DNA from 2 places in the Halomonas flagellata genome. Region 1 is predicted to be linked to the other one. Evidence: predicted binding sites of a transcription regulator. Region 1 holds the regulator's gene; the other holds the start of a gene.
What was found. Region 1 encodes sigma-54, which starts transcription at its own class of promoters, with help from an activator protein. Its sites were predicted from a motif close to TGGCACNNNNNTTGCTNT; they were not measured.
Positions count from the first base shown of each region.

Region 2: the regulator sigma-54 is predicted to act here: its motif matches at 12,335-12,352, upstream of MKP05_RS04130 (nitrate reductase).

Region 1 covers NZ_JAKVPY010000001.1:126,835-141,979, forward strand. The annotation lists gene MKP05_RS00585 (YhdP family protein) at 1-3,283, shown strand, start outside; gene tldD (metalloprotease TldD) at 3,280-4,734, shown strand; gene yjgA (ribosome biogenesis factor YjgA) at 4,922-5,452, opposite strand; gene pmbA (metalloprotease PmbA) at 5,570-6,910, shown strand; gene MKP05_RS00605 (HPr family phosphocarrier protein) at 6,960-7,229, opposite strand; gene rapZ (RNase adapter RapZ) at 7,233-8,153, opposite strand; gene ptsN (PTS IIA-like nitrogen regulatory protein PtsN) at 8,203-8,673, opposite strand; gene hpf (ribosome hibernation-promoting factor, HPF/YfiA family) at 8,680-8,988, opposite strand; gene MKP05_RS00625 (RNA polymerase factor sigma-54) at 9,237-10,649, opposite strand; gene lptB (LPS export ABC transporter ATP-binding protein) at 10,800-11,525, opposite strand; gene lptA (lipopolysaccharide transport periplasmic protein LptA) at 11,534-12,061, opposite strand; gene lptC (LPS export ABC transporter periplasmic protein LptC) at 12,058-12,657, opposite strand; gene MKP05_RS00645 (KdsC family phosphatase) at 12,662-13,219, opposite strand; gene MKP05_RS00650 (KpsF/GutQ family sugar-phosphate isomerase) at 13,245-14,237, opposite strand; gene MKP05_RS00655 (calcium/sodium antiporter) at 14,290-15,145, opposite strand, start outside.
Region 2 covers NZ_JAKVPY010000004.1:32,177-47,321, reverse strand. The annotation lists gene MKP05_RS04175 (nitrate- and nitrite sensing domain-containing protein) at 1-763, shown strand, start outside; gene MKP05_RS04170 (GFA family protein) at 1,214-1,645, shown strand; gene MKP05_RS04165 (sigma-54 dependent transcriptional regulator) at 2,257-3,681, shown strand; gene MKP05_RS04160 (DUF481 domain-containing protein) at 3,738-4,823, shown strand; gene MKP05_RS04155 (hypothetical protein) at 4,948-5,640, opposite strand; gene MKP05_RS04150 (C39 family peptidase) at 5,663-6,376, opposite strand; gene MKP05_RS04145 (hypothetical protein) at 6,423-6,860, opposite strand; gene MKP05_RS04140 (hypothetical protein) at 6,980-8,137, opposite strand; gene cobA (uroporphyrinogen-III C-methyltransferase) at 8,572-9,495, opposite strand; gene MKP05_RS04130 (nitrate reductase) at 9,452-12,202, opposite strand; gene MKP05_RS04125 (ANTAR domain-containing response regulator) at 12,614-13,213, shown strand; gene MKP05_RS04120 (CmpA/NrtA family ABC transporter substrate-binding protein) at 13,239-14,270, shown strand; gene MKP05_RS04115 (NAD(P)/FAD-dependent oxidoreductase) at 14,521-15,145, shown strand, end outside.

The sequences.
Region 1 (15,145 bases):
GACCGGGGACGACCGCCATGCCCACCTGGAGGGTGAGGTGCGCCTCGAGGATCAGGAGCAGGGCCGGGAGCAGCTCGCCATGCAGGCGGCGCTGGAGCTCGTCCCCGGCCCCTCCGGGCTGCGCGACTTCAGCGCCGCCCTGCAGGCCGACATGAACCTCGACAGCCTGGTGGGGCTGGCCGAGGTGCTGGGGCGCAATGATCCCCTGCGTCTCGAGGCGGCCAGCGGCGACGCCCGACTGTGGGGGCGCTGGCATCGCGGCAGTCTCGCCGATGCGCGCCTCGACCTGGACGTGCCGCTACTGGCGATGAGTCATGATGACCGCAACGGCGAGCTGCGCACCATCGTGCTCGAGGATGTCGACGCCCGCGGCCAGTGGCTGCGGCGCGATGACGGCTGGGAGGCCTGGCTGGAAGGGGATGCCGGCAGCGCCGACTGGAACGCGCCGGAGGCGCTGGCCGAGGCGGAGGGGGCGGCCCTGCCGGCCTACTGGCACCTGCGCCGCAACGACGCCGGGTGGTGGCTCAATACCAGCGAGTTCGAACTGGGTTCGCTGGCCGCCTGGCGCGACCGCCTGCCGCTGCCGGAGGCGCTGTCGCGGGTGGTGGCCGCCCTGGCCCCCCGTGGCCGCGTGACCGGGCTGGGACTGGGGCGCGAGAATGGCCACTGGCTGGCCCGGGCCGGGCTGCAGGACGTGGCGGTCTCGCCCTGGAAGCAGGCCCCCGGTGGGGGGCCGTTCGACATGTGGGTCGAGGCCCGGGACCTGAGCGGCCAGGTGAGCTTCGTCGACAGCGATGGCGCCGAGCTGCACTTCCCCGAGGTCTTTGCCGCCCCCATGACGCTCTCCCACGCCAGCGGCGAGGTGCTCTGGTCCTACGACGGGCCGCGCAGGTTCGTCAGCGGTCGTGATCTCGAGGTGGGCTGGAACGGTGCCGAGGCCCGCGGCGGCTTCGGCCTCTCGGTCGGCGGGGGGCAGCGCGGTGGCTTCGGGTTGACGCTGGGCTTCCACGACGTGGATGCCATCGAGACCCCGCTGCTCGACTGGTTGCCGGTCGAGATCATGGACGAGGGGCTCACCGAGTGGCTGGGTGCGGGAGTGGCCGGGCGTGTGCCGGAGGGCTTGCTGCGGCTGCATGTGCCGCTGGCCGGCGGCGCGGCCAGGGTCGCTCCCTCCTTCGGCCTGGAGCTCACCATCGAGCAAGGCCGGCTGCCCTTCGGGCCGGCCTGGCCGGCCCTGGAGGCGCTGGAGGGTCGCCTGACCCTGCAGGACACCACGCTCGAAGCGACCGTGGCGCGGGCCGAGAGCCTCGGCGTCGAGGCTCGTGACGGCCGGGTCTCGCTGGTCGATGAACACCTCGAGGTGAGCGGCGAACTCGAGGCCTCGGCCGAGGCGCTGCGTCGCTACCTGCTGGCGATGCCGGTGGAAGGCATCGAGGCGGTGGAGGCGTGGCAGGGCGAGGGTGGTGCCGCGGGCCGGCTGGCGCTGGCGCTGGCGCTGGGCGAGCCCGAGGCGCTGGCGCTCGATATCGACACCGACGCCGCCTTTGATCGGCTGGAGTACCGCCCGCTGGCGCTGGTCTTCAGCGATCTCGACGGGCCGCTGGCCTGGCGCCAGCGCGGCGAGGAGGGGGGGCTCGAGGGGCGCCTCGAGGGCCGGCTGCTCGGTGGGCCGGTGCGCGCCGAGATCGACACCCTGGCCGGTGGCCTCGACCTGGCCGGCACCGCCGTGGCCGCCGACCTGGCAAGCTGGTCCGGAGCGGCCGCCCTCGACCGCCTGCTCGAGGGCCAGTTCGCCTGGCAGGGGCGCCTGGCGATCGGCGAACAGGCCAGCACGCTGAGCCTGTCGAGTTCGCTCGAGGGACTGGGCATCGCCTTGCCGGCACCGCTGGGCAAGGGGGCCGCGCCGCGCCAGCCACTGCGGCTCGACATGGACCTGACCGGCGGCCGGCTCGAGGGCCGCCTGGGGGAGCAGTTGAACCTGCGCTGGCGGGAACTCGCCGGGTCGGAGGTTGGCCAGGGCCAGGTCTGGCTCGGTCGTTCGCCGGGCGCGACCTGGCCGGAAAGCGAGGGCTGGTGGGTGCAGGCCTACCAGCCGCGGCTCGATCTGGCCGCCTGGGGCGAGGCGCTCGCGGCGCTGGATGTCGGCCGGGGAGACGGAGCCGGCGATGGGCTCGTCGAGACCCTGGGGGGCCTCGAGCTCGAGACCAGCTGTCTGGAACATGAGGGGCGCTGCCTGGGCTCGTTCTATCTCGACGGACGGCCCCAGCGTGGCGGCGGCTGGCGGCTGGCGCTGGACGGCAGCCTGGTCGAGGGACAGCTCGACTATCGGCCACAACTTGCCGAGCCCCTGGATGTCGCGCTGAGGCGTTTGACCCTGGATGGCCTGATCCACGAGGCCGGCGACAGCGAGTCGCGGCTGGGCGAGGCTGCCACGCTGACGGAGCTGGAGCCGTTCCCGGACTGGGTCGAGCAGTTGCCCGCCGGCCGCTTGCGTGTCGCCGACATCGAGTATCGGGGGCGACGCTTCGGCCCGCTCACGACCCGCTGGCGGGCGACGCCCGAGCGGTTGACCATCGCGCCTCTGGGGCTGACCCTGGGCGAGGTCTCGGCGCGGGGCGAGCTGATCTGGGAGGCCGCCGGCCCCGCCAACAGCCTGAGCCGGGCACGGCTCGACCTGGATGGCCGCGACCTCGGCACCGCGCTGGAGCGGCTCGGTCAACCGGTGGCGATCCGCAACCGCGAGACCCACGTCACCAGCCAGCTCGCCTGGCCCGGCGCGCCCTGGCAGTTCGCCCTGGAGCGCTCCCGCGGCAGCATCGAGGTGCGGCTGCGCGACGGGCGCTTCGTCAACATCGAGTCGCCCTCGGCGCGCCTGGTGGGGCTGCTCAACGTCGACAACCTGGTGCGTCGCCTGCGGCTCGATTTCTCCGATGTCACCGGCCAGGGCACCGCCTTCGACAGTGTCACCGGCGCCGCGACCCTGTATGGTGGAATTCTCGAGACTCGGGGGCCGGTGGAGGTCGAAGGGCCAGCCACCTTCTTCACCCTGGAGGGCAGCGTGAACCTGGTGCGGCGGGAACTCGACCAGCGCCTGGGCGTCACTCTGCCGGTGAGCCGCAACCTGCCGCTGGCCGCCGTGATTGCCGGCGCGCCGCTGGTCGGCGGTGCCCTGTTCATCGCCGACCGTCTGTTCGGCGATGCCCTCGACCGGGTGACCCGAGTTCATTACCGCGTGCGGGGCCCCTGGACCTCGCCCCAGATATCCGTGGAAAGTGCCGAATGACATCACGCCATCACTCCCTGCTCGAAGACGCCGCCGACATCCTGCTCGCCCCGGGCGGGCTGGATATCGGTGCCCTGGACGCGGGCCTGGGGCATGCCCTGGGCCCGGGCATCGACTACGCCGACCTCTACTTCCAGCGCAGCTGGCACGAGGGCTGGGTGCTCGAGGACGGCGAGGTCAAGGAGGCGAGCTACAACATCGACGGCGGTGTCGGGGTGCGCGCCATGGCCGGCGAGAAGACCGGCTTCGCCTACTCCAACCAGATCACCCGCGAGGCACTGGCCGAGACCGGACACACCGCCGCCGGCATCGTGCGCAGCGGCAGCCGCCTCGCGGTCGCCCCCCGGGTGGCGGTGCAGGGAGACAGCCGTTACGGCGGCGTGGACCCGCTCTCCGGCCTGTCCGCCGAGGAGAAGATCGCCATGCTCAAGCAGGCCGACCGGATGGCACGGGCGGCCGATCCCGCCGTGGCTCAGGTCAGCGCCTCGCTCACCGGGGTGCACGAGGTGGTGCTGGTGCGGGCCAGCGACGGGACCCTGGCGGCGGACATCCGCCCGCTGGTGCGCTTCAACGTCAGTGTCATTGCGGTCAGGAACGGCCGCCGCGAGCGTGGCAGCGCCGGGGGGGGCGGACGCTACTCCATGTCGCGACTGCGCGACGAGAATGTCGCCGAGCGCTACGCCAGGGAGGCGGTGCGCCAGGCGCTGGTCAACCTGGAAGCGGTCGATGCGCCGGCCGGCCAGCTGCCGGTGGTGCTGGGACCGGGCTGGCCGGGCATCCTGCTCCACGAGGCGGTGGGCCACGGCCTGGAGGGCGACTTCAACCGCAAGGGGAGCTCCGCCTTCGCCGGCCGCATGGGTCAGCGGGTCGCCTCGCCGGGCGTCACCGTGGTCGACGACGCCACCCTGGCCGATCGACGCGGCTCCATGAGCATCGACGACGAGGGCACCCCGGGGCAGTGCACCCCCCTGATCGAGGACGGCATCCTCACCGGCTACATGCAGGACAAGCTCAATGCCCGGCTGATGGGCATGGCGCCCACCGGCAACGCCCGGCGCGAATCCTTCGCCCACCTGCCGATGCCGCGCATGACCAACACCTACATGCTGGCGGGGCGGGACGACCCGGACGAGATCCTGCGCAGCGTGAAGCGGGGGCTCTACGCGGTGAGCTTCGGTGGCGGCCAGGTGGACATCACCTCGGGCAAGTTCGTCTTCTCGGCCAGCGAGGCCTACCTGATCGAGGACGGCAGGATCACCGCGCCGGTCAAGGGGGCGACCCTGATCGGCAACGGCCCGGAAGCCATGGGCCGGGTGTCGATGATCGGCCACGACCTGGAACTGGACACCGGTATCGGGGTCTGCGGCAAGGAGGGGCAGGGCGTGCCGGTGGGCGTCGGCCAGCCGACGCTGAAGCTCGATGAGCTGACGGTGGGAGGCACCCAGTCCTGAGGCGTTGTGTAGGGCCGCCGGCGTCGGCGGTCCCTATGGGGTCAGACCCCGGCGGGGACTGCCTCGGCGAGAGAGGAGCGCCACGACAGGCATGATGGCTTGGCTGGGGTCTGACCCCATAGTGGCCATGCCGTCAACATGGGCAGTGTAAGGGCACGAGAGCCATGCGCTCGGGCAGGTGCCAGGTCTACAGCCCCGCGGTATCGCGAATCAGGCGGAACAGCCGGCGGGCATTGGTCGGCGGCTTGCCTAGCTCGCGTTCGCGGCGGGCATTGCGGATCAGCTGGCGCAGGGCCTGGCGGTCGACGGCGGGGAACTCCGCGATGAAGGGCTCGACGGCGGTATCGCCCTCCTCGATGAGCCGGTCGCGCCACTTCTCGAGGCGGTGGAAGGCGTGGTCGCGCCGGAGCTTCTCCTGCTCGACCTCGTCGAACACCGCCTGGATGGCGGCGAGGTCCTCGCGGCGCATCAGCTTGCCGACGTACTGCATGTGCCGCCGGCGTCCCTCGTGGGAGCGGATCCGCGAGGTCTCCTCCACGGCGGCGAGCAGGTCGTCGGAGAGGGGGAAGCGGGCGCGCTCGGCCTCGCTCATGGCGATGATCTGCTCGCCGAGGGCCTGCAGGGCGTGCATCTCGCGCTTGAGCTGCGACTTGCTGGGCGGTTCGTCGGCCGACTGGGTGATCTGCGCAAGCAGCTCACGAGAGGATTCCTGGGACATGCCGCTTCCATCGGTTGAGGTCGGGATGGCCGATAGTATATCAGCCCGCAGCGGCGGGCTGTGCAATGCATCATGAATGACCACCGGCCCGCGGGGCCGGTCGACGAGGAGAATCGCATGACACAGGCTTTCGATGCCGCCGCCCAGCAGGCGCTGCTGGAAACCCGCGCCGAGGCGGCGCTCGAGCTGGCCAGGCGGCAGGGGGCCGACGCCTGCGAGGTCGGGGCCAGCGTCGACCAGGGGATCGGCATCAGCGTGCGCGAGGGGGAAGTGGAGACCGTCGAACTCTCTCGTGACCAGGGCATCGCGGTGACCGTCTATGTCGGGTCGCGCAAGGGCAGTGCCTCGTCCAGCGATGCCGGCGAGGCCTCGATCCGCGCGGCGGTGGAGAAGGCGCTGGCGATTGCGCGCCATACCGGTGAGGACCCGGCCTCGGGGCTGGCCGACGCCGAGCTCATGGCGCGCGAGCTGCCCGATCTCGATGTCCACCACCCCTGGGACCTGACCACCGACCGCGCCATCGAGCTGGCGCTGGCCTGCGAGGCCGCCGGGCGCGGCATGGCGGGGATCCGCAGCTCCGACGGCGCCTCGCTCTCCAGCGGCGAGGGCGTGCGGGTCTACGCCAACAGCCATGGTTTCCTCGGCAGCCAGCGCGGCAGTCGCCATTCGCTCTCCTGCATGCTGATCGCCGAGGATGCCAGCGGCATGCAGCGCGACTACGACTACACCAGTGCGCGCGACCCCGGCGACCTCCAGGCGCCCGAGGTGGTGGGCGAGAGCGCGGCGCGGCGGACCCTGCGACGCCTCGGCGCCCGGCGCCCGACCACCGGACGCCTGCCGGTGCTGTTCGATCCGACCCTCGCCAGCGGGCTGGTGGGGCACATGATGAGCGCCATCGCCGGCGGCGCCCTCTACCGCCAGGCCTCCTTCCTCTGCGACCGCCTGGGCGACCCGCTCTTCCCCGAGTGGTTCAGCCTCGGCGAGCGGCCCATGGAGCGCGGCGCCATGGCCAGCAGCCCCTTCGACAACGACGGGGTCCAGACCCGTGACAACGTCTTCGTCGACCGTGGGCGCCTGGCCAGCTACATGCTCTCGGCCTACAGCGCGAGGCGCCTTGGCCTGCAGACCACCGGCAACGCCGGCGGCGCACGTAACCTGCGTATCACCGCCCCTCTGGAGAGCCAGGAGGCGCTGCTGCGCCGGATGGGACGCGGTGTGCTGGTCACCGAGCTGATGGGACAGGGGGTCAACGGCGTGACCGGCGACTACTCCCGCGGTGCCGCCGGCTTCTGGGTCGAGGATGGCGAGATCCGCCACCCGGTGGAGGAGTTCACCATTGCCGGCAATCTCGAGGGAATGTTCAAGGGCCTGGCGGGAGTCGGCGACGACATCGACACCCGTGGCAGCATCCATACCGGCAGCTGGCTCGTCGACGAGATGATGGTGGCGGGCAGCTGAGGCCGGTCTTCCGTGCCCACCTGGCCGCTGTCCCTACGTCGTACAGGGGTCAGGCATCCTCTTCGAACCTGGCATCGAAGAGTGCCTCGATGGCGTCGAGCGCCGCCTCGGCGTCTTCGCCCTCGGCCTCGAGGGTCAGCTCGGTGCCGCAGGGGGCGGCCAGCATCAGCAACGACATGATGTTGGCGGCGTCGGCGTCGCGGCCGGCGTGGCTCACGGTGACCCGGGCCTGGAAGGGCTGGCAGCACTGCACGAGCTTGGTGGCGGCACGGGCATGCAGGCCACGCCGATTGGTCAGGGTGAGCTTGCGTTGCGGCACGCCTCAGCTTCCTTCGTCGTCGTTCTCGGCCCGTGGCGGCTCCGACTGCCGGGGGAGGATGTTGTGGATGCCCAGTTCCCGATGGCGCAGTCGCACGCTGGGGCAATGCCCGGCGAGCTGCCGGGCCAGTCGTTCAGCCAGGTAGACCGAGCGGTGCTGGCCGCCGGTGCAGCCGATGGCCACGGTCAGGTAGCTTCGATGGCTGGCCTGGTAGGCCGGCAGCCAGCGCTCCACCCAGGCCAGGATGTCGTCATGCATCTCGCCGACGACGGGGTAGCCGTCGAGGAACTCGATGATCGAGGCATCGCGACCGGTGTCCTGGCGCAGCCGGGGATCCCAGTAGGGGTTCGGCAGGCAGCGGGCATCGAAGACGATATCGGCGTCGAGGGGCACGCCGCGCTTGAAGCCGAAGGACTCCACGGTCAGGGTCAGCTGGTCGGCCCGGTGGTGGGCCACCTGATCGCTGATGCGCCGGCGCAGCTCGTGCACCGAGAGCCGTGAGGTATCGATCACCAGGTCGGCCAGGTCGCGGATCTCGGCCAGCGCCGTCTCCTCGGAGTCGATCGCCTCGGCCAGGGTCATGTCGCTGTCGCGCGTCAGCGGGTGGCGCCGGCGGGTTTCCGAGTAGCGCTCGAGCAGGATGCGGGCGTCGGTGGTGAGGTAGATCACCTGGCCGTCGATCCCGCGCGCGCGGACCTCCTCCAGCAGGCTGGGAAAGCGTTCCAGCGCATGGGGCAGGTTGCGGGCGTCGATGCTCACCGCGATCGAGGTGTGGAGGGAGTGGTCGCTGCTGAGTTCGTCCACCAGCGGGCCGAGCAGCATGGCCGGCAGGTTGTCGATGGCGTAGTAGCCGAGATCCTCGAGCGCCTGCAGTGCGATCGACTTGCCTGAGCCGGATCGGCCGCTGATGATCACGAGCTGCATGGCGGGTCTCCTGGTCGTGTGGCTGGCCGGGTGGCCCGGTGAGGGGCGATCAGCCCGAGGATTGTCGTCGGATCGCCTCGATGAGTCGTTCATGAAGTTCGCGCTGGCTCGCGCTCTTGCGCAGCCGGCCCCGGGTCTCGGCATCGTTCATCACGCCGGCGACCTGGGCCAGCAGCGCGAGGTGGGCATCGTCTGCCTCTTCCGGCACCAGCAGCACGAAGATCAGGTCCACCGGTTCGCCATCGATGGCGTCGAAGTCGATCGGTTCGGCCAGTTTCAGGAAGCCGGCAATGGGTGCCTTGCAGTGCGGGTCGCGGGCATGGGGAATGGCGACGCCGTTGCCGATGCCCGTGCTGCCCAGCCGTTCGCGGCCGATCAGGCGGCCGAAGACTTCCTGGCTGTCGAGGCTCGGGGTGTTCTGGGCGATGAAGGTGCTGAAGAACTCCAGGACCCGCTTCTTGCTCCCCCCGGGCACGCCGAAGAGGGTGCGCTCGGGGGGCAGGATGGCTTCGAGTGTCATGATGGATCAGCGGGCGCCGGCGCCCTGGGCGCGGGCCTGGACCTTCTCCTTGTGCTTGACCAGCTGGCGGTCCAGCTTGTCGGCGAGGGCGTCGATGGCGGCGTACATGTCACCGTCCATGGCCTCGGCGTGCAGATCGGCACCGGCGGCATGCAGGGTGCAGGCGGCCTGCTGGCGGGCCTTCTCGACGGAGAGCGTTACCTGCACGGTGGTGATGTTGTCATAGTGGCGTTCCACGCGAGTGAGCTTCTCGCTCACATAGTCACGCAGGGCGTCGGTCAGTTCCACATGATGGCCGGTGATGTTGACTTGCATGACACGCTCCTTCGTCCTTCGATTGGTGCCTCGATTGTAACCCTTTTTCCTGCCATGCAAACCCCCCGTGAAGGGCGACGCCCGCAACGCCTGGCGCATGCCGCGACAGCGCCCGGAAACCCACTGGTGGCGGGCGCTCCGGGCGCTGTCGATGCCTCACCTCAGCCGCTTGCGCTCGCTGGAGGAGGGGATGCCCATCGCTTCCCGGGTGAACCTTGGAGAGCGCAATGGTCGTCGCCGTCCCCTTCTCACCTCAGCCGCTTGCGCTCGCTGGAGGAGGGGATGCCCATCGCTTCCCGGTACTTGGCAATAGTCCGGCGCGCGACGCTGATGCCGGCCTCCTCGAGCAGTGCCACCAGCCTGCTGTCGGAGAGCGGCTTGCGTGGTGGTTCCTCCTGGATCAGCTTGCGGATGCGGGCGCGAATCGCCGTGCTCGAGTGGGCGTCGCCATCGCCGTTGCTGACCTGGCTGGAGAAGAAGTACTTCAGCTCGAAGACCCCGCGCGGGGTATGGATGAACTTCTGGGTGGTGACCCGTGAGATGGTCGACTCGTGCATCTCCACGGCCTGGGCGATATCGGCCAGTATCAATGGCCTCATCGCCTCCTCGCCCTGCTCGAGGAAGTCGAGCTGGCGCGCCATGATCTCGCGCCCCACCCGTAGCAGGGTATCGTTGCGGCTGGACAGGCTCTTCATCAGCCAGCGCGCCTCCTGCAGGTGATCCTTGAGGAACTGGTTGTCCTGGCTCTTGTCGGCGCGGCGAATCAGTGCCGCATAGTCGGGCTGGATGCGCAGCCGCGGCAGGGCCTCGGGATTGAGCTCCACCTGCCAGCCGCGGCTGTCGTGACGGGCGACCAGATCGGGAATGACGTAGTCGCTGGCGGATTCCGAATAGCGGCTGCCGGGTCTCGGGTCCAGCGAGCGGACCAGGGCGGTCACCGCGTCGAGGGCATCGTCGTCGAGGCCGAGGCGTCGCCTGAGCAGGCGGCGGTCATCGGCGGCCAGCGCCTCGAGGAACTGGCGGACCAGGCGGCGGGCCTGGGGCAGCAGCGGGGTATCGTCGGGCAGGGCGGCGAGTTGCAGCATCAGGCATTCACGCAGGTCCCGGGCGAAGATGCCGGTCGGTTCGAACTGTTGCAGGCGCAGCAGTACCTGCTCCACCTCGCGGCTCTTGAGGCCCTCGAGCCCCTGGCCCCTGAGCCCGTCGCGCAATTCGTCGAGCGGCTGGGTCAGGTAGCCGGCGCCGTCCACGGCGTCGATCAGGCTCTCGGCGATGTGCCGCTGGCGCTCGTCCAGGTCGGTCATCGCCAACTGCCAGGCGAGATGGCTCTGGAGGCTCTGGCCCTCGGCCTGGCGTTCGAAGTCAGGGCCCTCGCCGCCACCGGCGGGGGCGCCCAGGTCTTGATAGGTGTCCGACCAGTCGCTGTCGACGGAGAGTTCGCTGGGGATCTCGCTGGCCCAGTCGTCAGCGGGCGTCTCACTCGCCGCCTGCTCGCCGAAGCCGTCGTCGAGCTCCAGCATGGGGTTCGCTTCCAGGGCCTGCTGGATCTCCTGGCGCAGGTCCAGGGTGGAGAGTTGCAGCAGGGCGATGGCCTGCTGCAACTGAGGTGTCATGGTCAGTTGGGTACCGACGCGCAGTTGCAGAGATGCTTTCATGGCCATGAGAGGTGTGTGCTCATTCGCCGAAAACCTCCACCCTAGTCCGCTGTCGGTCGTCTTGCAAGGCTTTTATTAGCAATAAGCGTGCCATTGGCAATTAGTGTGCCTATTTGTAACAATGGCCTTTATATCAGAAAGTTGCGGTTCCGGTGCTCAGAGGCGGAAATCCTCGCCGAGGTACACTTCCCGTACCCGCTGGTTGGCCAGGATCGCCTCGGCATCGCCTTCGGCGATGATTCGGCCGTCGCCGACGATGTAGGCGGTGTCGCAGATGTCGAGGGTCTCGCGCACATTATGGTCGGTGATCAGCACGCCGATATCACGGGCCTTCAGCTGGCGGATGATACTCTTGATCTCGCCCACCGAGATGGGGTCGACCCCGGCAAAGGGCTCATCGAGCAGGATGAAGGCGGGCTCCGTGGCCAGCGCCCTGGCGATCTCCACCCGCCGCCGTTCGCCGCCGGAGAGGCTCATGCCGAGGTTGTCGCGGATATGGGTGACATGGAAGTCCTCGAGCAGCTGCTCGAGTCGGGCGCGGCGGCCGGCGCGGTCGAGATCCTTGCGGGTCTCGAGGATCGCCATGATGTTGTCGGCCACCGAGAGCTTGCGGAAGATCGAGGCCTCCTGGGGCAGGTAGCCGATGCCGGCCCGGGCCCGCTCGTGCATTGCCGCTCGCGTCAGGTCCCGGTCGTCGATGTGCACCTCGCCGACATCGGCACGCACCAGGCCGACGATCATGTAGAAGGAGGTGGTCTTGCCGGCGCCGTTGGGGCCGAGCAGGCCGACGATGCTGCCCTGACCGATGGCGAGGCTGATGTCCTGCACCACGCGGCGGCGCTTGTAGCTCTTGGCCAGATGGCTGGCGCGGAGTGTCTTCATGTCGTCCCTTACTGCTCGGGCTGCAGGGTCATGCGCACGCGCTGGCGCTCCTGGACGCCCTCGGCCTCGGAGCGGGCCTGGACCACGCGACGATCGAGGAAATACTCCAGATAGCCGCCATCGAAGGTGTCGCCGGCCTGGTGCAGCTCGGCACGGTCGATCAGCTCCACCCGCCGCTCGGCGACGTAGTAGACGATGGTGCGCCCCCAGCCGCGCACGAGCGGCTCGTCCGGCGCGGGCTGCTGCTCGATGTAGGCACGCTCGCCGGTGGCGATGGCGTGGGAGAGTTCGCCTGCCTCGTTGCGGCGGATCTCGACCCGGTCACCGGTCAGTCGCATGCTGCCCTGGCGGATGTCCACCTCCCCGGTATAGACGGCGGTGCCGGCGCGGTCGTCGAGATCGAGCTGGTTCGCCTCCACCTCGATGGGGGCGCTGGCGTCGCCCTCGAGGGCCAGCGCCGGGGGGGTGGCCAGGACCGTGAGCGCCAGTCCGAGCAGTGCCGGGGCCAGCAGGGAGGCAGGGGACTGTTGCGTCATGGCTCGGGGTCCTCGTCGGTGGGGGGCGTCTCGGGCGGATGGTGGCCGCGAACATTGTCGGTCAGGCGGACGCGATTGTCATGGATCCAGGCGTCGAAGCGCTCACCGCGCATGCGTTGGGGCGGCTGCTGCAGCAGCGCCGCGGTCTCGCTCCAGGCGTGGCCGGTGTCGGCATCGAAGTGCAGGATGTCGGTGTCGAGCTGCCAGCGCTCCGCGGGGGCGCGCAGGCGGGCGTCGCCGGACAGGGTGAGGGGGTTGCCGTCGGCGCCCAGGGTGCCGACGGCGCCATGGCCGAACCAGGTGCGCCCCGAGGTGTCGATCAGCCGGGCTGCCGGGGCCTGCAGGCGGGTGACATCGTCGTGGGGCGTATGCACCAGGCGCGGGGTGTCCAGGCGCTGGTGTGCCCGGCCCTCGGCGTCGAAGCGCGTCAGGCGAACCCCTTCGAGGTAGTAGTCCGGTTCGCCGGCCTCGTCGCGCGGCACCGGCCCCGGCTCCCGGGAGGCGCGCTGGTCGAGCAGGGCGAGTACGCCGCCGAGCACCAGCAGCAGCAGGAACAGCCAGACCCGGAATGACGGTCGCGGCAGGCGCAGCGCCATGGCCTCAGTCGGCTCCGTGCAGGTAGGTGTCGACCACGGCATCCCAGTGTCCCTGGGCCTGGAGCAGGACGTCGCAGATCTCGCGCACCGCGCCGTGGCCGCCGGGGCTGTCGGTGACCCAGTCGGCGTGCCGGCGGATGTAGGCGGGGGCGCCGGGCACGCTGATGCCGACCCCGGCGCGCTTGATGGCGCCCGCGTCCGGCAGGTCGTCGCCGCAGTAGGCGACCTGGTCCAGCTCGAGGCCGAGCCGGGTGCACAGTTCGCGCAGCATGGGCAGCTTCTTCTCCACTCCCTGGTAGAGGTGCTTGATGCCGAGGGCGGCAGCGCGGCGGCTGACCATGGGCGAATCGCGGCCGGTGATCAGCGCCACCTCGAGCCCCGCACGCTTGAGCAGCTTGAGACCGTGGCCGTCGTGGGTGTGGAAGGCCTTGATCTCGATGCCGTCGGCCTGGAAGTAGAGGCGGCCGTCGGTGAGCACGCCGTCCACGTCCAGGGCCAGCAGGCGCACGCGGCGCAGCCGGTCCACCAGTTGGGTGTCGAGCAGGGGGGAATCGAGGGTCATGAGGACTCCTTGGGGGAAAGGGGCATCAGATCACGCCACTGGCGAGCAGGTCGTGCATGTGCAGGGCGCCGACCGGCCGGTCGTCGTCGTCGACCACGGCCAGGGCGGTGATGCGGTTGTCTTCCATGATGCGCACCGCCTCGGCGGCCAGGATGTCGGCGGCGACGCGCTTGCCCGGCCGGGTCATGACATCGTCGACCCTGAGGCCGGAGAGGTCGCTGTGCTGGTCGAGGGTGCGGCGCAGGTCGCCATCGGTGTAGACCCCGGACAGGCGGCCGTCGGCATCGACCACGCAGGTGAAGCCCAGGCCCTGGCGGGTGATCTCCAGCAGGGCGTCGCGCAGCGGGCTGCCGAGCGGTACCGAGGGGAGTCGGCTGCCCTGGTGCATCAGGTCGGCGACCCGCAGCAGCAGGCGCTTGCCGAGGCTGCCGCCGGGGTGCGAGCGGGCGAAGTCCTCGGCGGTGAAGCCGCGGGACTCGAGCAGCGCCACCGCCAGGGCGTCGCCCAGGGCAAGCGACGCGGTGGTCGAGGAGGTGGGGGCCAGGTCCAGCGGGCAGGCCTCGCGGTCGACCGCGGCGTCGAGGTGGGCATCGGCATGGCGAGCCAGGGTCGAGCCGGGGCGCCCGGTCATGCTGATCAGCGGCGTGCCCATGCGCTTGAGCAGCGGCAGCAGGGCGGTCACCTCGGCGGTCTCGCCGGAGTTGGAGAGTGCCAGCACCACGTCGCCGGGGGTGATCATGCCCAGGTCGCCGTGGCTGGCCTCGCCGGGGTGGACGAAGAAGGCCGGGGTGCCGGTGCTCGCCAGGGTGGCGGCGACCTTGCCGGCGATGTGGCCGGACTTGCCCATGCCGGTCACCACCACCCGGCCGCGGCAGGCCAGGATCAGCTCGCAGGCGCGGTCGAAGCCCTCGTCGAGGCGTTCGACGAGGGCGGTGATGGCCTGCTGCTCCAGCTGCAGGGTGCGTCGGGCGCTGTCGCGCAGCGGGGAGCTGCGGGTGGGGGGGGTGTCTGTCGTCATGGCGATGATTGTTGCCCGTTGCTGAGTTTCACTCAAGTGCGTGACTGACCGTTCAGGAGATCGGTGCTGGCGCGGCGAGGCTGGCGATGCCGAGCCAGGTCAGATAGCCGGCATAGCTCAGCGCCAGCAGCCCGCCGGGGAGTCGGCCCAGCTGGCCGCGTCGCTGCCACAGCAGCAGCATGCCCAGCGCAAGGGTCAGCACCAGCATGACCGGGAAGTCCCGGCTGCCCGCCGCCGGGTCGATGGGGCCGGGGGCCAGCAGGCCCGGCACCGGCAACACGGCGAGCATGTTGAACAGGTTGGAGCCGATGACATTGCCGATGGCGATGTCGTGGTGGCGCCTCAGGGCGCTGGCCACGCAGGCGGCCAGCTCCGGCAGGCTGGTGCCGATGGCCACCACCGTGAGCCCGATGGCCAGCTCACTGACCCCGAGACCGCGTGCCAGTTCACTGGCGCCCCACACCAGGGCGCGCGAACCGATGACCATGACCACCAGGGTCAGCACCAGCCAGAACAGGGCGCGGGGGAGGCGCATGTCGGGAATCTCGCCCACCGGGGCCGTGTCGGGAGTGTCGGCGCGGACCAGCCACCACAGGCTGAACACCAACAGCAGGATCAGGAAGAGCGCATCGATGCGGCCAAGAATGCCGTTGGCCAGGGCATAGCCGGCCAGGCCGGTGGCGCCGAGCAGCAGCGGCAGCTCGCGACGCACGATGGAAAAGCGCACCGGAATCGGCACCACCAGGGCGGTCACGCCGAGCACCAGGCCGAGGTTGGCGATGTTCGAGCCGAGCGCGTTGCCGATGGCGAGGTCGGCAATGCCGTCCAGCGAGGCCATCACCGAGACCACGATCTCCGGTGCCGAGGTGCCCAGGGCGACGATGGTCATGCCCACCAGCAGGGTGCTC
Region 2 (15,145 bases), on a different contig from region 1:
CGCCTGCGGCGCCATCGGCTTCACCGCCGGTGGCTTCGACACGCTCCACCGCCGACTGCTGCTCCATCTCGTCGACGCCCAGCAGCGCTGCTTCGACACCTTCACCGAGTTCGCCACACCGGAGGCGCGTCGCCACTGGCATGAAGGCCTGCCACCCCGCACCCAGGCCGGCATCCAGCAGTTGCGGGAAATGGCCTGCCACGAGATCCCCCTTGCCACTACCAGCCGCAGTCTCGGCGAGACCTGGTACGAGCTGACCACTCGACGCATCGACGCCATGAAACGGGTGGAGGATGCCCTGGCCGCCGAGCTCTCGGAGATGTGCCGCGGCAAGATCGCCGCTTCACGCCAGCAGATGGCCGATCTCGAGGCCCTGCGTGCCACCCTGGCGTCGAACGATTCACCGCCCCCCGTGTGCCAGCAACTGGTCGACCTGTTCGGCGGCGAACCCTGCCGCGAGTTGGGCACCCTGACCGCCAATGTCGTCGACTCCCGGCTCAATCGCTCGCTGATCGACCTGATGCAGGCCCAGGCCTCGCGGCTTCAGGCCCTCGGCGATGAGCTGGAGAACACCCGCAAGGCACTGCGCGAGCGCAAGCTCGTCGAGCGTGCCAAGGGACTGATCATGGCCCACCAGGAGATGACCGAAGAGGAGGCCTACCGTTTCCTGCGCAAGGCCTCCATGGACCAGTGCAAGAGCATGGCCACCATGGCGCGATCCATTGTCGACCTCTCCGATATCCTGCAGAAACGCCGCGATTGACGCACGGCCCTGGAGCGATCGAAGCGGAGAATCCCGCCGGCAACGCCAGGCAACCTGTGGGACTTAACGCTGATCTACTGCGAAACCCGGTCTTTCGGCCGACTTCATTCGATCTGATTCGTTAAATAACCCGCTATTCGCTCCATCATATCGATAAACTTGACTCGAAATCCGTGTCTCTCGCGACGATCGGTCAAATCCGACCGGCTGCTAGCCCGGATGTTGCATCAGGTGCCGCGATGATCGCGCAGCCAATTGGTTTCACAGGCTTTATCCCGATCGAGCGCCGTACCGGGGTGTACGGTCGAGTGAGGGAGAAAAGCCTGTGGGATCAAGGGGCAAGCGAGGGCGAGAGCAACTTGGTGCAATATTCGGGCTAGACTGCAGAGGATCACCGGTGGCGGAGCATCCGCCACCCTTTCCTTCCCCTGGACCGAGCAGGAGGAGAACATGAAGGATGGAATGACGGCCCGTGGCAGCTGCCTGTGCGGCGCGGTGCAACTGGCCGTGCAGGCCGGCCGACAGAACATCGGGGCCTGTCACTGCCAGATGTGCCGCACCTGGGGCGGTGGCCCCCTGCTGGCCCTGGAGACGGTCACGCGGGTCGAGATGGAGGGCGAGGAGAATATCACCGTCTACGCCTCGTCGGATTGGGCCGAGCGCGGCTTCTGCCGCCACTGCGGCACGCACCTGTTCTACCGGCTGAAGAGCGGTGACCACTACGCGATCCCCGTGGGCCTGGTCGATGGCGGTGAAGCCTGGACCTTCGATACCCAGATCTTCATCGACGAGAAACCGGCCTTCTACACCTTCGCCAACACGACGAAGAACCTGACCGGCCAGGAGGTGTTCGAGGCCTTCCAGGGCGGCAAGGGCGACTGAGCGGGGCGATGCGGGGACCTGGCGGGCCATCCTCCCGACTCGGACACCTCGATGTCCGCCGGGTCCGGCCAGGCGATGTCGGTCCCACCGTCCGCCAGGCCGGGCCCCGCCCGGGGCTTCGCCCTACGCTCGCGTCCTCGATATCGACGACCCGGGCATGATGCTCTTACCTCCTCTCACCGACCTTCCTCCATACTATCGCACTATTTTTCTCATCCAACTTCAGGAGAATATGGGCCGAACCCGCGGGCCATGTCTTTGTTAATTCCTGTTGATACAGAAAGATATCGTCCCCCTATTACCTGTCATCTCTGTTTCCAAAATAGTCGGGGATGTAACCAGACTTTACACCGGCAGGTGGAACGACAATACTTCCCATGGCTCCCGTTGCCGTAATGGCACTACGAAGCGGACACCAGGATGAATGTCCCTCGTAGACTGTCGCTTTTATCCGACGCAGCATCGTCAGCATTATGCGACACCACTTGCCCTTCCATGGCCGACCAGAGGATGTCGCATCAGACCAGGCTGCCCGGATATGAAGAACGTGAAACTATCCATATCACCCTTTTCTCGGTGGCCGACCTGGCGGTTTCAGGATACAGGAAGCAATGATGATGCCGGATACATCACGACGACTGTTGCTGGTGGGAAACAAGTGGCTGTCTCGCGACATCATGCAGGCGATGACGCCCTATGGCTGGTCCATCACCCATTCGGAAACGCCCGAAGAGGCGACGATTCGCTTGTCCGAGAATGACCATCGCGTCGGCGTCATGCTGATAGAATCCAACAGCGCTCGCTACCAGAGATCGATGGAAGAGCTCATCTGTCGGGAAAGAGTGTGCTGGCTTGCCATCCTCGACAGCAGTCTCCTCTCCCATCCCGATACTCGCCTGTTCATCCACCAGGCCCTCTACGCCTATCAAACCCTCCCCTTCGATCCACAAAAGACCCATACCCTGCTCGAATCCGCCCTGGACATGGCCAATATCTCCCCGACGGTCACCATCGGGAGATCCTGGTCGTCCCATCGAGCCAACGAATACGGCATGGTCGGTAATTCCGCCATGACGACACGGCTCTACCAGGCAATCGACAAGATCGCCGCCGTCGAGGCCCCTGTCCTGATCACCGGGGAGTCAGGTACCGGAAAGGAACTGACGGCCCGTGCCATCCATGAGCACTCGACGCGTCGCAGCGGCCCTTTCAACACCATCAACTGCGGCGCCCTGCCGGCGGGCCTGATCCAGTCGGAACTCTTCGGTCATGAGAAGGGGGCCTTCACCGGCGCCAGCCAGAGCAAGGCCGGCATCATCGAATCGACGAGCGGTGGTACCCTCTTCTTCGATGAGATCGGCGATCTTCCGTTGGACATGCAGGTCAATCTGCTACGCTTCCTGGAAAACCATCGGGTGATGCGAGTGGGCGGCTTGAAGGAACGCCCGGTCGACGTTCGCGTACTCGCCGCGACGCACGTCGACCTGGAAAAGGCTGTCAGGGAAGGCCATTTCCGGGAAGACCTCTACCACCGGCTCAATGTCCTTCAGGTCTGCACGCCGGCGCTGAGGGAGCGCCCGGAGGACATCGATCCCCTGGCGAGGTTCTTCTTCCGGAAGTTCTCCCGCGAAAGATCGGCCGGTGTCCGCGGTTTCAGCCGAGAAAGCATGATCGTGATGCGACAGTATGGTTGGCCCGGCAACATCCGCGAGCTCGTCAACCGAGTGCGGCGCGCCATGGTCATGTGTGACCAGCGCCTGATTACCCCCGCGGATCTGGGCCTCGAGCGACGGCAGTGTGCCTTCCGGCATGCCGTGATGCTCGAGCAGGCGCGCGACATCGCCGAACGGGAAGCGATCAGGTCAGCACTGGCACGCAACAAGCACAAGATCCTGCATGCGGCGCGTGAGCTGGGCGTCTCCCGGGTCACTCTCTATCGTCTTATCGAGAAGCACGGCATTGATCGACACAGCGTATCCGTCGATGATGAGGAGGCAGACCAGCCGCCCAGGGTCACACCACTGCCGTCACTCTGACCCCAATGCCGTCTGTCCCAGGTCATGACAACACCAAGCAACAAGGGAACCACCGCATGGCATGCACAGCAAAGCAAGTCGTCTCCGCCACCGGTCTCGTATCGCTACTGGGATGTAGCCTGGCATGGGCCCAGCCAGCACCCCAGGATCAGGGTGGCACACCGGTACAGCCCGTCGGCCAGCGCCCGCCCCCCCAGGAAGCGGCCCCCCCCGAGGTCCAATCCATCCCGGAGATCGGCGGCGTGCTGACGCCCCGGGGGCAACTGGTGCTGGAGCCGGAGTTCCAATACTCCCACACCAGCGTCAATCGCCTGACGTTCCGCGGTGTGGAGATTCTCAGCACCCTGCAGATCGGTGTGCTGACCGCCGATGATATCGACCGGGATACCCTCGGCGCCGCCCTGACCGGTCGCCTGGGGGTCACCGATCGCCTCGAGCTGGAGCTGCGTCTCCCCTATCTCTACCGTCAGGACAAGATTGCAAATGATGTCGAAGAGCCTCCTTTCAGGCTCGAGAGAGAAGAGACCGGCAATGATCTGGGCGATATCGAGGTCGCGGCTCACTACCAACTGAACCGCGGGCTGGACGGCATGCCCTTCTTCGTGGGCAACCTGCGCTACAAGTCCACCACCGGGCAGGGGCCCTTCGATGTCGACCGCGATGCCAACGGCCTCGAGGAAGAGCTGGCCACGGGCTCCGGCTTCCATGCCATCGAGCCGAGCCTGACGGTGCTCTTCCCCTCGGCGCCGGCGGTCTACTTCGCCAACCTGGGCTATCAGTTCCATCTCGAGGACGACGTCAACGAGCCGGTCGGCGATTTCGTGGTCGAGAAGGTCGACCCGGGCGATGCCGCGCGGCTGAGCTTCGGCATGGCCTACTCCATCAACCCCAAGACCTCCTTCACCCTGGGCTACAAGAACGACTTCATCGTCGAGACCGAGACGACCTTCGTCGACCCCGATACCGGGGTCTCGACGACGGAGGATTCCGGAACCCTGAACGTGGGCTCGCTGCTGCTGGGCTGGTCCTACCAGTTCAACCAGGACGCCGCGCTCAACTTGAACCTGGAGCTCGGCGTCACCGACGATGCGCCGGATGCCATGCTGACGTTGAGGGCGCCCTTCGGCATGAATGTCTTCTAAGGCAAGGCCCATTCGGGACACCCCGCCTCGAAGACAGAGGCTGCCTGCCGGCAGCCTCTTCACCTTCCCGCTCGACGACGTTCCAACTTGCCCACTCGGCTCCGCTGGATCGATGCCCACGCCGTTAGCGAACGATTCCCTGCAGGGCATTGAGGATCCTGGCCTTCTGCTGCGCCGACCTCAGCTCACCGATATTGTTGAGCTGAACGCTGATATCGATGTCGTTGTGGATGGTCTGGCCGGAGGCGGTGGTGGCCAGGGTGCTGACGACGGCCTGCCGCGTGATGCGGTGCAGGGCCGCGGTGCTGCCGATGCCGCCCGGGCCCTCGACCACGATGCCGGAGAAGTCGGTGAGACCGGACAGATCCAGCCCGCCCCCTCCGCCAGTCCCGGCAATGGTAGCCGCACCGGTCGAGCCCGGCCCCACCAGGGTCACGGGGCTACCGCCAGCATTGCTCAGGGTCTGGGAGAGCACCTCGATCCCGCCGCTGTTGCGGAAGGCCACCTCGGTCTCGTAGCGGATGGTGTTGTTGATCAGGGTGGTCAACTTGGCGCCGAAGTTCAGTTCCATTCCCGCCAGGTTGAAGCCGCCGCGCAGGGTATCGAGCTCGGCAGCGGCTATCACCTCGCCCCCATGGTAGACCCCGGCATCATCCGGCCGGGGCTGGACGCCGGGCTCCACATAGGGGAAGGCCGTCGCCGCCAAGACGGGCGATGCCGCCGTCGGCACCAGGGACATGGCCCCGGCCAACAGCACGGCAGGCAGGAGCCTGTGCCCGAGAGGCCCGGTTCCCTGGTGCACCGCGTGTACGTTCATGGTCGGTAACTCCTGTGAGTGATTACCTACCCAGTTCGGTAATGCCCGGCAGCGACAGCAGATTGGCTCCGACGTTGTAACGCTGTACGCCCTCCGCGATGGGCGGGGAGGGACGGACGCGCCAGTCACGCTTGCTGTTGAAGTTGCGCTGGGCCACTTCCAGTTCCGCCCGGGCACCGAGCACCGTACCGGTCCAGAGCGTCTCGAACATCTCCTTCGGGACCACGACGGTCCCCGCCGCCGGGTCTCCCACCAGGACGTTCTCCCGGTCGACGCCCTTGACGACGACGAAATGCTTGTACCCCCCGGTATTGACCAGGGTGATGGCGGGCACACCGATGCGCATGAAGTCGTCCAGGGAGATCTTGAAGCCATCGGAGTCGAGCCCCTGGGTGTCCAGGTAGCGCTTCATGTCCAGCATGGAGAAGCCATGGGTCTGGATCTGCTCCGCATCACCGTGGCGGATCATCGACTCGAAGACCTCGGCCTCGGTGGTCTCCCGGTCGTAATGGAAGGTCAGCAGGGTCGCCACCGCCGCCGAGCCGCAGCTGAAGTCGTACTGCTGCGGCACCACCCTCTCCCAACTGAGCTCCGAGAGGCTCTTGGCCTGGACCTGGAAGGAGCCGAAGCGGTTCGAGATGTTGACCGAACCGGCCTCCACGCTCGCGGCGATGCCGCCTCCCAACAGTGCCAGCAGCGCCGCCAGTAGCAGGGAGCGTTTCGCTGAATCTCTCATGGGCCTGTGCCTCTAGCGTTCCTCGTTCAAGGACCGTGCTGCTGGATCAAGGATTCTGGATATAAACGCTGATGCCGATGGCGTTGTTGACGGCATTGGCATTGCCGGTGATGCTGTTGAAGATCCCGGTACCGCTGAAGTGGCCCATGCTCCCCTGTTCGAAGGTGATGGAGCCGGTCATCATGTCGCCGTTGATGACATTGAAATCGGAGCCGACGGAGATGGCATTCAGGTCCTGGATGCTCTGCACATTGACGCTGTCGAGGTGGACGTTGACACCCTCCCGACCCCGCGCCTGCGCCATCGCCTCGAGATCCATGCTCGGCAGGGCCTCGAAGCCGGAACCGGAAGAGGGAATACTCCCACCGACTTCGCCCGCATCGGCGTAGCCCATTCCCGCCCCGCCCGCCGACAGCACGACCAGGGTTGCCAGGAGTCGCCGGCGGAATCGCTCTCGCCGCGGGACAGTCATTATCGCCTTCATCGCCTAGCCTCCTTCCGGACTTTCCCGGGTCTCCCCGAGCGGTGGAGGAACCGGCGGAGCGTGCTCCGCCAGTTCCCGGACGCGACAACTCATGCCCGTCCCTGGGCCAGGTGATTCGATTAGTTGCCGCCGATGCTTACATTGCTGTGAGCGGCAACGCTGGTGCCGGCCAGCTGCGAGTTGTAGAGGCCGGTGGAGACGTTCATGTTGCTGATGCCGCCGAACACACCCCCGCCGACGGACACGCTGGCCGCACCGGTCGAGAAGACCGCCGCTCCACCGTTGCCGCCATTGCCGCCGGCCCCGCCGTTGCCGGCCGTGGCCATGGCATCGCCGGTGGTACCGCTGCCGTTGCCGCCGTTGCCGCCACTGCCATTGCCGCCGTTGCCGGCTGTGGCGTTGGCATTGCCACCATTGCCGCCGTTGCCGGCCGTGGCGGAACCACCGCCGGTACCGGTACCGGTGCCGGTGCCGTTGCCGGCCCCGCCATCACCCGAGGATGCACTGGCGGTGGCAGCGGAGTCGGCCGCGGCATCCTGAGCACCCCCGGCAGTATTATCATCGTCGACATCTTCACCGGCGCTGAGGCCTGCAAGGTTGGCGCCCAGGGAACCGGAGGCCGCACCGGCGCCGGTGCCGGTATCGCCACCGTCTCCGGCACCGAGTCCACCGCCGAGGCCCACGCCGACGCCAGTCGCCTCACCGCCTCCGGCACCGTCACCGCCGACGGCCAGGGCCGTGCCACCGTCACCGCCATTACCGTTGCCACCGTTACCGCCGGCACCGATGCCGATATTCACCGCTGCCGCCGCACCGCCGGCGCCGCCGCTGGCCCCAGTGGCACCTGCGCCACCATTGATATGGATGCCGGCGCCATTGACGGTGGAGTGCATCTCCTGCAGCGAGATCACGCTGGTGGAGGTGTTGTGGGACTCGCTCATGGCCCAGGCGTCGCCGCCACGGCCGACGGAACCGCCGCTACCGCCGGTCCCGCTACCGGACCCAAAGCCGCCTGCGCCACCGGTCCCCCCATTGGCCCCGCCGGAGTCATCATCGTTCGTGCCACCGTTGGCGTTGCCGCCGCCGCCGCCAACCCCCAGGCCGAAGCCGCCACCACCATCTGCATTGCCACTGCTACCGCCTATGGCAACTGCCGTGGAATCCACCTCCTGATCAACGCTATCTGCAAAGCCGGCACTCGGGTTCGCATGGGCCGTGGAGATCGCCATCACCAGCGCCAGCAAGGGAGTACCCGCGACTACCAGAAACTTTTTCATGATCGTTGCTCCATTCAGTTCGACTGGGCCTTCGTTGCATTACTGCGTTTCACTGCGAACTGGTGTCATTGCATCGAAGGCCGTCAGCCCCTTGAACGTCGATACCCGCTCGCAGTCATGGACTCTAGAGCACGCCCCATGCCAGCACGGCCTCAATCAGCGAATGAAACACCTTAAAAACAATATGTTAAAAATAAACTGACAACACCGGAGCACGCGGCACCGGCCAGGGAGAGGAGGGATAGTGTTAAGGGCGTGAAGCAGTAAGGGCAGCGAAGGGGTCTTCAACCCTCCGCTGCAAGCAAAAGTTCAGGTAAATCAGCCCAGTCGTCGGAGTGCCAAAAAATGGAAAGGCGGCGTTACAGTACGCCGCCTGGAAGGCGGGGAAACCGCCCGGGGATGGCCGGGCGACCGGGGTTCGTGTCAGCGCTCCCTCAAGGGTCCGTGGCCCCGCTCGATTCCGGACGGGACGGGGAAGCCGGACTGGCCTCGACCATGCGTACCACGCTGCCCACCACGATCAGGCAGGGCGAGGGCAGCGGCTCCGCCTCGAGCCTGGCGGGCATGTCGGCCAGGGTGCCGGTGAGCGATTGCTGCTCGGGCAGGCTGGCATTGGCCACCAGCATGATCGGCCAGTCGTCGGAGAGCCCGGCGCGGCGCAGGCCGACACAGATCGCCGCCACCTTGGAGAGTCCCATGTAGAACACCAGGGTCTCGTCCCGGCGAGCCAGCGATGCCCAGTCGGGCTCGCCATCCTCGCGGCAGAGCTGGGCGGTGACGAAACGCAACTGCTGGGCGTGGGCACGGTCGGTGAGCGGGATGCCCATGCCCGCACAGGCCGCAGATGCCGCGGTGATGCCGGGCACGATCTCGGCGGGAATGCCGGCCTCGGCCAGCGCGGCGAGCTCCTCGCCCATGCGCCCGAACACCCCCGGATCGCCCCCCTTGAGGCGCACCACCGACTTGCCCTGCCCCGCCAGTTCGACCATCAGGGCCCCGATCTCGGCCTGGGGCACGCTGTGATGGCCGCTGGCCTTGCCCACGTAGTAGCGCTCGCGCCCAGCGGGAATCAGCGCCAGCACCTCATCGCCGACCAGGCGGTCATAGACCACCGCGTCGGCCTGCATGAGCAACCGCGCGGCCTTGAGGGTCAGCAACTCCACATCACCGCTGCCGGCGCCCACCAGGTAGACGCGCTCGGGGCGGCACTCCCCCCGCAGCGGCAACGTCACGCCGGCCTCGCCGGTCGTACCCTTCAGCCCCTCCAGGTACCGGCCGGCCGCGGCTCCGAGGCGTGCCAGGGCGCCGGGGACGTCAGGCGACGTCAACGATTTCAGGCTTCGGCTCAGTGTGCGCATGGGCCCTCTCCTCTTCGGCACTTTCTTCGATAAGGGACTTCAGTTCGGGGATGCAACTGCCGCACTGGGTGCCGCAGGCCAGCCGTGCACCGAGCGCCTCGACGCTGGTGTCGCCCCCTTGGATGGCCGAGACGATGGAGGAGCGGCCCACCTGGTGGCAGCTGCACACCACCGGGCCGCTATCGGCGGCGCCGTCGTCGCAACCGGCCAGCAGTCGTCGGCGACGGGCCGCATCCAGCGATTCGCCGCGGGCGCTCTCCTGGAAGCGCTCGTCGAGCCAGGCCAGGCCGGGAAGCTCCCGGGGAGGCGCCACCATCAGCCACCAGCGCAGGCGACCCGCCTCGATCCCCGCGGCCCGCAGGCGTCCACTGGCCGGGTCCTCACACCACAGCGCCGGGGCCACCGGCAGGTGCCGGGCCAGCCAGGCCGGCCAGTCGGGGCGCTCGCCCGACTGACCGCCGGCCAGCTGCCAGCGCTGGCACCCGCCAAGGGGAATGCGCGCCCAGTAGTCGGCAGTGTCACACCAGTCGGCATCGACCGCCAGGTCGGCGGCCACCAGCAGGGTCGCTTCCCAGCCAGCCGCCAGCGGTTCGAGCGCCACCGCACCGTGCTTGGACTCGGGCTGCCCCGACACCGGGTCGAGGTGCGCCTCGAGCAGTCCCCCCATGCTCGCGCAGCCGCTGAACTGGCCGGTCCAGTGCATGGGCACGAAGACCTCGCCACGGCGCTGCCCCTTGGAGAGCCGCACCCGGCCCAGGTAGTCGCCGCCGGCGCCGGTCAAGCGCGCCAGCTGCTGATCGGCTACACCGCAGGCGGCCGCATCCTCGGGACTCACCTCGATAAAGGGCTCGGCGCGGTGGTTCATCAGCCGCGGCGCCCGGCCGGTGCGGGTCATGGTGTGCCACTGGTCGCGCACCCGTCCGGTGTTGAGGCGCAGCGGGCGTGCCTCGCTGAGCGCCTGCTCGGGCTCGCGCGGCCACACCGGGATCAGCCTGGCCAGGCCATCGGGGGTGGCGAAACGGCCATCCTCGAACAGCCGCGCCGTCCCCTGCGGTGCCCGGGCCGTCACCGGCCACTGGATCGGGGCCAGGGCGTCATAGGCCGCCCGGTCGAGCCCGGCCAGGCCGGAGATATCGAACAGCCGGGCGGACTCGGAGCCGGCCAGGTTCTCGAACCCCGACAGCCGGGCATGCTCGTCGAAGATCTCGCTCGGATGCTCGAAGGCGAAGGCCTCGCCGAACCCGAGCCGGTGGGCCACCTGGGTGATGATCCACCAGTCGTGACGCGCCTCCCCCGGCGGCGGCAGGATGCCGCGCTGGCGGGAGAGGCGTCGCTCGGAATTGGTCACGGTGCCGTCCTTCTCCGACCAGCCCGAGGCCGGCAGCACGATGTCGGCGTAGGGCAGCAGGTCGGTGTCGGCCACGCACTCGGAGACGATCACCAGCGGACACTTCGCCAGGGCCCGGCGCACCCGGTGAACGTCGGGTAGACTGACCGCCGGGTTGGTGGCCATGATCCATACCGCCCGCACCTCGCCCCGCTCGATCGCCTCGAAGAGCTCCACCGCCTTGTGGCCCGGCCCCTCGGGCAGGGTCGGGACAAGCGATTCCGTCGTCCAGAAGCGGGTGACGCGGTCGATGGCGCCGGGGCTGTGGTAGTCCATGTGGGCGGCCAGCTGGTTGGCCAGGCCGCCCACCTCGCGCCCGCCCATGGCATTGGGCTGGCCGGTGATCGAGAAGGGGCCGGCACCGGGCAGCCCGATCTTGCCGCCGGCCAGGTGGCAGTTGATGATGGCGTTGCACTTGTCGGTACCGCTGGAGGACTGGTTGATGCCCTGGGAGTAGAGGGTCACCACGTGCAACTGGCTGGCGAACCAGTAGAAGAAGGTCTCGAGACGCTCCGGGTCGACATCGCAGTCGGCGGCGATGGCCTCCACCGAGTCGTCCTCCTCCCGGGCCGCCGCCAGGGCGGCATCGAAACCGGTGGTGTGTTTCTCGAGATAGACGCGATCCAGCTTGCCCTTGTTGGCCATCCAGGTCAGCAGGCCGTTGAACAGCCGGGCGTCGCTGCCGGGCTTGAGGCCCAGGTAGAGGTCGGCGATCTCGCAGGTGTCGGTCACCCGGGGGTCGATCACCACCACCCGCAGCAGCGGATTGCGACTCTTGGCGGTGCGCAGGCGCTGGTAGAGCACCGGGTGGTTCCAGGCCAGGTTCGAGCCCACCAGCACCACCAGCTCGGCGTCTTCGATATCCTCGTAGTTGCAGGGCACCGCATCGGCCCCCAGGGCGCGCTTGTAGGCCGCCACCGCCGAGGCCATGCAGAGTCGCGAGTTGGTATCCAGGTGCGGGGTGCCGAGGAAGCCCTTGAACAGCTTGTTGGCGACGTAGTAGTCCTCGGTAAGCAACTGCCCCGAGAGGTAGGCCGCCACCGCGTCCTTGCCGTGGTCGCGGCGAGTCGCCTGCAGCCGGTCGGCCACGGCATCCAGCGCCGTGTCCCACTCCACCTCGACGCCGTCGACGCGGGGGCGGGTCAGCCGGCCGTGGTCCCCCAGGGTCTCGTGCAATGCCGAGCCCTTGACGCACAGCCGCCCGAAGTTGGCCGGGTGATCGGCATCGCCTTCCACCCCGGTGATCCGGTCGTTCTCCACGCAGGCCAGTACGCCACAGCCGACGCCGCAGTAGGGGCAGGTGGTTCGGGCCTGATGCATGACGATCTCCTGTCGCAGTCGGTCGGGAAACGACGACGCCCACCAGCGGCCTCCCTGTTAATGGGCCGCTGGCGGGCGTCGTTGCCTGGTCTCGGAGGGCCGGCATGGCTCTCCTCACCGTTTGACCTGACATAAGCAAGACACATGCCATGCCAGGCTTTTCACCAAATATCCAGCGACCTGTGACGTCCCGGCCGAACGCATGGGGAACCCTCCCCCCGCTTGCCGCACCAACGACTATCACCGGCGCGCGCTACTTGCACCACCCTGGTGCCCACGGCTCCTCGACACGACGGCTACGCTCCCCTCCCATCCGCCCGGGAGGGGCGTCCCGCCTCGCGGTAGCCGTACCTGGAATGCATCTTGCACAACAGAGTAGTAAACGCACGCAACATGACGAGCGACACTGCCATGCCACCACCCCTGAATATCCTGCTGGTCGACGACGAGGTCGTGCGCGCCGCCATGGTCGAGGAGGCCCTCACCCGCGAGGGCCATACGGTCATCTGCCGCCTGCAGAGCCCGGCGAGCCTCAACGAGATGGTCGCCCGCCACCAGCCCGACGTGGTGATCATCGACATGGAATCCCCCGACCGGGACACCCTGGAGAGCATGGCCCTGCTCAATCGCGAGAATCCGCGTCCGGTGGTGTTCTTCGCCGACCAGCACGACCCCGACACCATGCAGGCGGCGCTGCAGTCGGGTGTCAGCGCCTATGTGGTCGACGGCCTGGTGCCCGGCCGGGTCAAGGCCATCATCGAGGTCGCCATCGCCCGTTTCGACGCCTTCCAGTCCATGCGCCTGGAACTCGACAAGGCTCGTAACCAGCTGGCCGACCGCAAACGCATCGAGCGCGCCAAGGGCCTGCTGATGAAGCATCAGGACTGCGACGAGGGGCAGGCCTACCGCATGCTGCGCAAGCTGGCCATGGATCGCGGCCAGCGTCTGGCCGAGGTCGCCGACAGCGTCATCGACATTCTCGAACGCCTGAACTCTCGATCTTCCGAGTAGGGCCCCTGTCATGAAAGAGGCAACCATGAGCACGACGGCCACACCCCCCGAACTGGAACGCCTGTCGCTGGGCTTCATGCCCCTGCTGGACGCCGCCCTGCTGATCATCGCCCGGGAGCGGGGCTTCTTCGCCGAGCAGGGCCTGGACGTCTCGCTGTCGAGGGAGAACGCCTGGTCGACCCTGCGTGACAAGGTCGCCGCCGGCCTGCTCGACGGCGCCCAGATGCTGGCGCCCCTGCCACTGGCCATGAGCCTGGGGCTGGGCCGGGCGCCCTGCGATGTCCGGGCACCGATCATCCTGGGCCGCAACGGCAATACCCTCACGCTCTCCGAGACGCTATGCCACGAGAGCGGCGCGACACTCGGCGAGGACCCCGCGGCGAGCGCCCGGGCGCTTGCCGACTGGCTGCGTCAGCAAGCGGGCGAATGCCGCCCCCGCCTGGCCATGGTCTACCCCTTCTCCTGCCAGCACTACCAGCTGCGCGAATGGCTCTCGCTGGCGGGCATCGATGCCGAACGCGACGTGGAGCTGATCGCCCTGCCGCCGCCCCGCATGGTGGAGGCGCTGCAGGAGGGGCGCATCGACGGCTTCTGCGCCGGCGAGCCCTGGGGGACCCTGGCCCGCCACCGCGGCGCGGGGCGGCCGATCGCCACCGGCGCCCAGCTGTGGCCCGATCACCCGGAGAAGGTGCTCGGCGTGACTGGCGCCTGGGCCCGGCGCTACCCGGCTACCCAGGCGGCGCTGATCCGCGCCCTGGAGCGGGCCAGCAGCTGGCTCGCCGAGTCCGCCGAGCAGCGCCGCCAGGCCCATGACTGGCTCGCCCTGCCGCCCTACCTCGACCACTCGATCTGCCACCTCGACGGCCTGGCTCTGGACGGCGCGCCGGTCCACCAGCGCCTGTACGGCGAGGGGGTGCTACGGCCCACGGCCGCGGCAGCGGGCCGCTTCGCCGAGCACATCGGCCGGCACATGCGCGACCACGGCCGGACGCTGGATCTGCGCACCCTGGAAGAGTGCTACAGCCCTGTGCATTTCGATGCGGCCACGCACCACTGATGTGCACTACCCGCCGGACGGGATTCCCGGCCACCCCTTCCGGCAGCTCACAATCCTCTGATAAAGCTCAAGAAAACTGATAATTACGGCATCCTGGCCGGATTCTTGATTGGGTATGGCACACGGCGATCAATGGCGATCGCACGACATATCACGACGAAGACGTCTCTGTGCACTCCCCGAGAGGGGAGGCGGCGCCGAGGCGTCTTCTTTCGTTTCGTCATTTCCGCATCAAGAGAGGTGTCAGGATATGCGCCATCGACATCCCGATTCGCCGGCAACCGAACACCTGGTAATCGTCGGCAACGGCATGGCCGGCCACCGCCTGGTCGAGGCCCTGGTCAAGCAGCCGGGGCGCCCGCCGCGCATCACCGTGATCGGCGACGAGCGGGTACCGGCCTATAACCGCATCCTGCTCTCGCCACTGCTCGCCGGCGAAATGACCCACGACGCCCTGACCCTGAACGGGGCGGACTGGTACGCCGAACACGACATCGCCCTGGTGCTCGGCGAGCGTGTCACCGACATCGACCTCCAGGCACGGCGCCTGACCACCGACGCCGGCCGCACCCTCGACTACGATCGCCTGGTGCTGGCCACCGGCTCGCGCCCGGCCATGCCGCCGATTCCCGGCCTCGACCTCGACGGCGTACACGCCTTCCGCGATCTCGACGATGCCGCCGAGCTGATCCGGTTCAGCCGGACCCGTGCCACCGGGCACGGCGGACGGGCGGTGGTGATCGGGGGCGGCCTGCTCGGCCTCGAGGCCGCCGAGGGGCTGCGCAAGCGTGGCCTCGCGGTGAGCCTGATCCAGCGTGACGATCGCCTGATGAACCGACAGCTCGATGTCACCGCCGCCACGCTGCTGCAGCGTG